Regions from separate parts of the Micrococcus sp. CH7 genome, predicted to be linked through region 1. Evidence: riboswitches for the same ligand, from Rfam matches in the RefSeq annotation. Region 1 holds a riboswitch; the other holds the start of a gene.

Region 1 (3,405 bases):
GAAGGGGGAGACGCTGGGAACGACCGCGGTCGGGGCGACGCCGCCCGGGAGCGCGCCCAGGGCAGGTTCGCACCGCGCGCGGGGGAGGTGCTCATGGCCGGCACCCTGGCCCCCGCGTCGCGGCACGGACCGCTCAGTCCCTCGCGAGCACCGCGTCCCCCTCGGGCCGGCGCAGGCTCGGCTCGGGCAGGTACACGGACCCGCCGGCGGCCCGGAACTCCGCGGACTTCGCGGCCATGCCGGCCTCGGCGATTCTCGCCTGCTCGGACGCGCCGCCGAACTCGCTGCGGATGTCCTGGCTGATGCGCATGGAGCAGAACTTCGGCCCGCACATCGAGCAGAAGTGGGCGGTCTTGGCGGGCTCGGCCGGCAGCGTCTCGTCGTGGTACTCCTCGGCGAGCTGGGGGTCCAGGCCGAGGCCGAACTGGTCGCGCCAGCGGAACTCGAAGCGCGCCTTGGACAGGGCGTCGTCGCGGTCGCGGGCGCCGGGGTGGCCCTTGGCGACGTCGGCGGCGTGCGCGGCGATCTTGTAGGTGATCACACCCGTCTTCACGTCGTCCCGGTTCGGCAGGCCCAGGTGCTCCTTGGGCGTGACGTAGCAGAGCATCGCGGTGCCGTAGCGGGCGATCTCGGTGGCGCCGATGGCCGAGGTGATGTGGTCGTACGCCGGGGCGATGTCCGTGACGAGGGGGCCGAGCGTGTAGAACGGGGCGCCCTTGCACAGCTCCTGCTGGCGCTCCACGTTCTCCCGCACCAGGTGCAGCGGGATGTGGCCGGGGCCCTCCACCATGACCTGGACGTCGTACGCCCACGCCCGCTCCGTCAGCTCGGCCAGCGTGTCGAGCTCGGCGAACTGGGCGGCGTCGTTGGCGTCGGCCACGGAGCCCGGCCGCAGGCCGTCGCCCAGGGAGAACGCGACGTCGTAGCGCGCGAAGATCTCGCAGAGCTCGTCGTAGTTCTCGTAGAGGAAGTTCTCCTTGTGGTGGCCCAGGCACCAGCCGGCCATGATCGAGCCGCCGCGGGAGACGATGCCGGTGACGCGGTCCGCGGACAGCGGCACGTGGCGCAGCAGCACGCCGGCGTGCACGGTCATGTAGTCCACGCCCTGCTCGCACTGCTCGATCACGGTGTCGCGGAAGATCTCCCAGGTCAGGGCCTGGTGGTCGCCGCCGACCTTCTCGAGGGCCTGGTAGATCGGCACGGTGCCGATCGGCACGGGGGAGTTGCGCAGGATCCACTCGCGGGTGGTGTGGATGTCGTCGCCCGTGGACAGGTCCATCACGGTGTCCGCGCCCCAGCGGGTGGCCCACTGCAGCTTCGAGACCTCCTCGGCGATCGACGATGTCACCGCCGAGTTGCCGATGTTCGCGTTGACCTTCACGGCGAACGCCTTGCCGATGATCATCGGCTCCGACTCGGGGTGGTTCACGTTCGCCGGGATGATGGCGCGGCCGGCAGCGACCTCGGAGCGCACCAGTTCCACGTCCACGCCCTCGCGCAGGGCGACGTAGCGCATCTCCGGGGTGATCTCGCCGCGCCGGGCGTAGTGCATCTGGGTGACGCGCGCGCCCTCCTTGGCGCGCAGCGGGGCGCGGCGCTCGCCGGCCCACTCCTGCGAGGCGGCGCCGCGGCGCACGGCCGAGCGGCCGTCGTCGAGCAGGTCGCGTTCGCGGCCCTCGTACTCCTCGACGTCGCCGCGGGCGCGGATCCACTCGGCGCGCTGGGCGGGCAGGCCGCGCTCGGGCACGGAGCCCGGGCCCATGGTGCGGTAGACGGTCAGGGGCGCGTTGGGCGTGCCGTCGGGGGAGTCGTCCTGGTGGACCTCGGTGACGGGCACGCGGATGCCGTGCTCGGCATCCTCGAGCCAGCCCAGACGGTGCGTGGGGTAGTTCTCCTCGGCGACGACCTCGGCCGTCGACTCGGCTGCGGGCAGGGGGGTGCGCTCGGAAACGGACATGGCCGCGGCTCCTTCTTCCTTCGCCGGAATGACCCGGACAGGTTCAGACGGTCTCCGGGCGGCGTCAGCCCGGTCTCAGCCCCGTGCCGTGGGGCTCCCGTGGGATGCGAGCGACCCTAGCACGTCCCCTGCGAGGCCTCACCGCCGTCGGCAGCGGCCATGCGGCGGGCCGCTCAGGCGCGCGCCGCGCGGGCCGCCCGCCGGCGCACCGTGGTGCGCTCGACGATCCACGTGACGATGAGCATCACGATGATGACGATGCCGGCGTAGCCGAGGACGGGGTAGACGGTGCCCACGAGGTCGGAGAAGCCGACGCTCGAGAGCAGGGTGGCGGCCAGGGCCGTGACGACGGCGATGGCCCAGCCCGGCACGCGGCGCATCGAGGACAGCAGGGCGATGCGCTCCACCCCGCCGTACAGGCACGAGACCGCCGTCGTGAACTGCGCCAGCAGCAGGACGACCGTGTACAGCAGGGCGGCCCAGCCGCCGATCATGGCGGCCAGCTCGACCATGGGCAGCTCGGCGCGGCCGATGAGCTGGGCGTGGGCGGTCAGCGCGGCCATCACCGCGCCGGCCATCACCACGAGGCCCAGGGCCCCGAGCCCGGCCCCGGCGACGAGGGAGCGCCCCGACGAGGAGCTCTCCTCGCCGATCGGGGCGAGCACCGCGTAGGCCAGCTGGATGTTGAACGCCACGTACAGCACACCCGAGAGCCACCACTGGTTGATCAGCGGGGACGAGGTCACGAGCGCGGCGACGTCGTCCACCGCGGCCCCCGGGTTCACCAACCCCCACACCGCGACGCCGACGGCGACCACGATGATCAGGGGGACCACCACGGCCTGGACGCGCACGAGGCCCGTGATGCCGGCCAGCACCGAGACCACGCAGACGGCCGCCATCACGAGCGAGCCCACGAGCGAGGGCAGCCCGAACGCGGTGTGCACCGCCGCCCCGGCCCCGGCCAGCATGATCACCAGCGTCCCCAGCAGGGACGTGGTGATGCACAGGTCCGCGAACCAGGTGGGCACGCGCGAGGTCGTGGGGTTCACGATCCGGTGGATGTCCGTGGTCCGCAGCTTCTGCGCCAGCCGCAGCACGATCACCGCGAGCAGGAAGAACAGCGTGCCGGCGATCACGAGCGCCCCCGTGCCGCCCCAGAGGCCGAAGCTCACGAAGTACTGCAGGATCTCGTTGCCCGAGGCGTACCCGGCGCCGATGGTGGTGCCGATGAACGTGGCGGCGATCCCGAGCGGGGAGGTCGGCCGCAGCGGCGCCGACTCCTCGGCTCGGCCGGGGTGCGCGGGGGAGCTCTCTGTGACGGGGGACATGCGACTACATTCTCATGGGCGGGATCGGCCCGGCCCGGGCGGCCGATCCGCCCCGACCCGAAGGAGCCCCGCATGACCCCCGCCGTCCCCCGCGTGCTCAGCATCGCCGGCTCCGAC
Region 2 (3,405 bases), on a different contig from region 1:
GCCCGCCCCGGGATGCGACGCCGGTGCAGCACGAACGCGGTCGGCAGGCCGAGCGCCACCGAGACCACCGTGCCGGCGGCGGCCATGCCGAGCGTCTGGCCGAGGATGCGCCACGTGCGCTCGCGGGCGAGGGTCTCCCCGAAGGCGGTGAGGTCCACGGCGCCGGTGAACGCGTCGGCGTCGCCGCCGATCCCGCGCCAGAGCATGGCCGCCACGGGCCACGCGAAGAAGACGAGCAGGAAGGCGACCGGCAGGACGGCGGCCACCAGCCACCACGGGCCGAGCCCGTCCCCCCGGCCGCGGGCCCGCCGGCGCGGCAGGTCCGTGCCGGGGGCCGCGACCTCGGTGAGTGCGGACATCAGCGCCGGGAGGCCTCGGACAGGGCGGTCCACTCCTTCAGCAGGTCCTCGCGGCGCTCGTCGATGCGGGCGGGGTCCGGGGTGATGGCGTCCTCGACGAGCGGTGCGTTCTGCGCCCACTCCTCGGGCAGCTGCACCGACTCGTCGATCGGGTACATGTACATCGACTCGGGCAGGGCGGACTGGACGTCCTCGGTGAGCATGAAGTCCACGAACGCCTGCGCGCCCTCGGGGTTCTTCGCGCCCTCGAGCACGCCGGCGTACTCGACCTGCGGGGTGCAGGAGTCCTCGATCACCTCGGTCTCGGGGGCGAACGCGGGGGAGGAGGAGTAGGAGAGCACCACCGGGAACCGACCCTTGCCCTCGCCGCCGGAGAAGTCCGAGTTGTAGGCGTCGGACCAGCTGTCGGCGACCTTGCCGCCGTTCTCCATCAGGCCCTGCCACCAGTCCTGCCAGCCGTCGTCGCCGTACTTCTCCGTGGTGGCCGCGAGCAGCGCCAGGCCGGGGGAGGAGGCCACGGGGGAGGTGGCGACCGTCAGCTTCGCGTACTCGGGGTCGTCGAGCTGGTCGATCGAGGTGGGGGCCTCGACGTCGTGGGCGGTGAACCACGCCGGATCCGTGTTGAAGCACACCTGGCCCTGGTCCACCGGGGTCATGCGGTCCTCCACCATCCGGTCCTGCGCGGAGGCGGGCAGGTCCTTCGGGGTGTAGGCGGCGACGACGCCCTCGCGGACGAGACGGTGCGCCGAGTGGTCCTCCACGCCATAGACGCCGTCCACGGTGGGCTCGTCCTTGGCCAGCAGGAGCTGGTTCACCACGCTGCCGGCGTCGCCGGGGGCCGTGGTCTTCAGGGTGTAGCCGGACTCCTGCTCGAACTTCTGGACGAGCTCCTCGGGCAGGTTGAACGAGTCGTGCGTCATGATCGTCACGGTCGTCGACTCGCCGCCGCCGGCCCCGGAGACGGACGACGACGCCCCGTCGCCGGACGAGCCGGACACCGAACAGCCGGTGAGGGCGAGGGCGGCCACCGAGAGGGCGGCGAGGGCGCGGTGCGGGATGCGGGACATGGCGGTTCTCCTCTGTCTGGGACGGCAGAGGGGCCGGGACGAGGTCGCCACCGGAATCCCGGGACGACGTCGACCGGGAGACTCGACTTCCTTCGCCGGTGCGGACCGGAGCAGGTTCGAGGGTCTGCGGCGGACCGCACTCTCAGCGCCGCGCGGGCGCTCCCCTGTCGATGTGGACTGGTCCCGACCCTACCCCGTCCGGCCCGCGCATAGACTGCCCGCGTGAGCGCCGCACAGCCCCCGGGGGTGACCCCGCAGCCCGCCTGGTCCAGTCCCGCCTCCGACTGGGACATCCGCCGCCCCCACCGCATGTGGCCGCGCATGCTGGTGATCGTCCTGACGCTCGCGGGTCTGGTGCTGGTGGTGCAGTTCTTCCAGGGGATCGCCTCCATCGCGGCGCCCGTGTTCCTGGGGCTGAACCTCGTGATCGTGGCCTACCCCCTGCAGGCCTGGCTCATCCGCCGGGGCCTGCACCCCGTGCTCGGCGCCACCACCACCGTCCTGCTGATCGTCGCGGTGATGGGCGTGTTCGGGGGCATGATGGTGTGGTCCGGCCTCGAGATGGTGGCGGAGCTGCCGAAGTACGCGGACCGCTTCCAGCAGATCGTCCTGGACGTCTCGCACTGGCTCAGTGAGCGCGGCGTGACCCCGGACATGGTGTCCCAGCAGCTGGCCTCGATCGACATGAGCACCGTGACCGGGACGGCCGTCAGCGCCATCACGAAGATCGCCACGAACGTCTACGCCGTCTTCGGCCTGCTCGTCACCGTGATCATGGGCATGTTCTTCCTCGCGATGGACTCGATGGACGTCGAACGCCGCGTCCGCCTGCTCAGCACCGCCCGCCACGAGTTCGGCCACGCCCTGGTCGAGTTCGCCCAGGGCGTGCGCCGCTACTGGGTGGTCACCACGGTGTTCGGCCTGATCGTGGCGGTGCTGGACGTGATCGCCCTCCTGCTGATCGGCGTCCCGCTCGCGCTCGTGTGGGGCGTGCTCAGCTTCCTCACCAACTACATCCCGAACATCGGCTTCATCATCGGCCTGCTGCCGCCGGCCGTCCTGGGCCTGGCGGCGGGCGGCTGGTCCGACTTCCTGTGGGTGGTGGTCAGCTACTCGGTGCTGAACTTCGTGCTGCAGTCCGTGATCCAGCCCAAGGTGGCCGGCGACGCGATCGGCGTGATCCCCACCGTCAGCTTCCTCTCCCTGCTCTTCTGGGCCTGGGTCCTCGGGCCGCTCGGCGCGATCCTCGCGCTGCCCTGCACGCTGCTGGCCAAGGCCGTGCTGATCGACGCCGACCCGAACGCCCGCTGGATCAACGCGCTCATCGCCTCCGACCTGAAGGGCATGGAGCGCCGTCAGTCCTCGCTCCTGGAACGGCTGCGCCCGGCGGCCTGGCGGTCCGACGCGCACGGGAAGGACGAGGACCGCGCCCCGGCGGACGGCGGCGACGACGACGGCCCCGCGGCGGACGAGGTCACGGGCGGGGCTGGAGCAGCACCAGGTCGTTGAGCGCGCCGGCCAGCCGCAGCAGCGGCGGGGCGGGGAACGACAGCTGGGGCAGCCCCGGGTGCAGCGCCGCGCACGCGGCGGCCGCGGCCTCCTCACCCGCGGCGTCCTCGAACGCCGGCCGCAGCACCGCCGCGCCCAGCGGCAGCGTGTCCAGGAGGGAGCGGGGGCCCCGCTCGGCCGGGTCGTACGCGGCGGGCTGCGCCGCCCCGGTCACCGTGCGCACGCGCAGGGGCCGGCCGGCGGCGTCGTCGGCGCCCTGCAGGAAGCGCAGCGCCGCCGCGGCGTAGGGGTGCTCGGGGTGGAACCGGTCGCCGCGCCAGTGCACGGCGGCCTCGCCGTCGCCCCGCAGCCGCACCCACGAGGCCAGGTGGCCGGGCCCGCCCCACGGCCCGGTGTCCGGCCGCGGTGCCGGCGGCAGCCACAGCACCCGGGTGATCCCCAGGAGGGCGGCGAACTCGGCGGCCACCTGG

What was found. Region 1 has a riboswitch for thiamine pyrophosphate ahead of thiC (phosphomethylpyrimidine synthase ThiC). Riboswitches for the same ligand answer to the same signal wherever they lie in the genome.
Region 2: it holds a riboswitch for thiamine pyrophosphate, as region 1 does, so the genes downstream of both, AUV08_RS04700 (thiamine ABC transporter substrate binding subunit) here and thiC (phosphomethylpyrimidine synthase ThiC) in region 1, are expected to answer to the same signal.

The regions. Positions count from the first base shown of each region.
Region 1 is NZ_LOSQ01000027.1:157,036-160,440, reverse strand. Features, by position in the region: gene thiC (phosphomethylpyrimidine synthase ThiC) at 134-1,957, opposite strand; TPP riboswitch at 1,954-2,068, opposite strand; gene AUV08_RS07775 (hypothetical protein) at 2,131-3,288, opposite strand; gene thiD (bifunctional hydroxymethylpyrimidine kinase/phosphomethylpyrimidine kinase) at 3,361-3,405, shown strand, end outside.
Region 2 is NZ_LOSQ01000010.1:21,255-24,659, forward strand. Features, by position in the region: gene AUV08_RS04695 (iron ABC transporter permease) at 1-359, opposite strand, end outside; gene AUV08_RS04700 (thiamine ABC transporter substrate binding subunit) at 359-1,426, opposite strand; TPP riboswitch at 1,497-1,602, opposite strand; gene AUV08_RS04705 (AI-2E family transporter) at 1,649-2,935, shown strand; gene AUV08_RS04710 (agmatine deiminase family protein) at 2,901-3,405, opposite strand, start outside.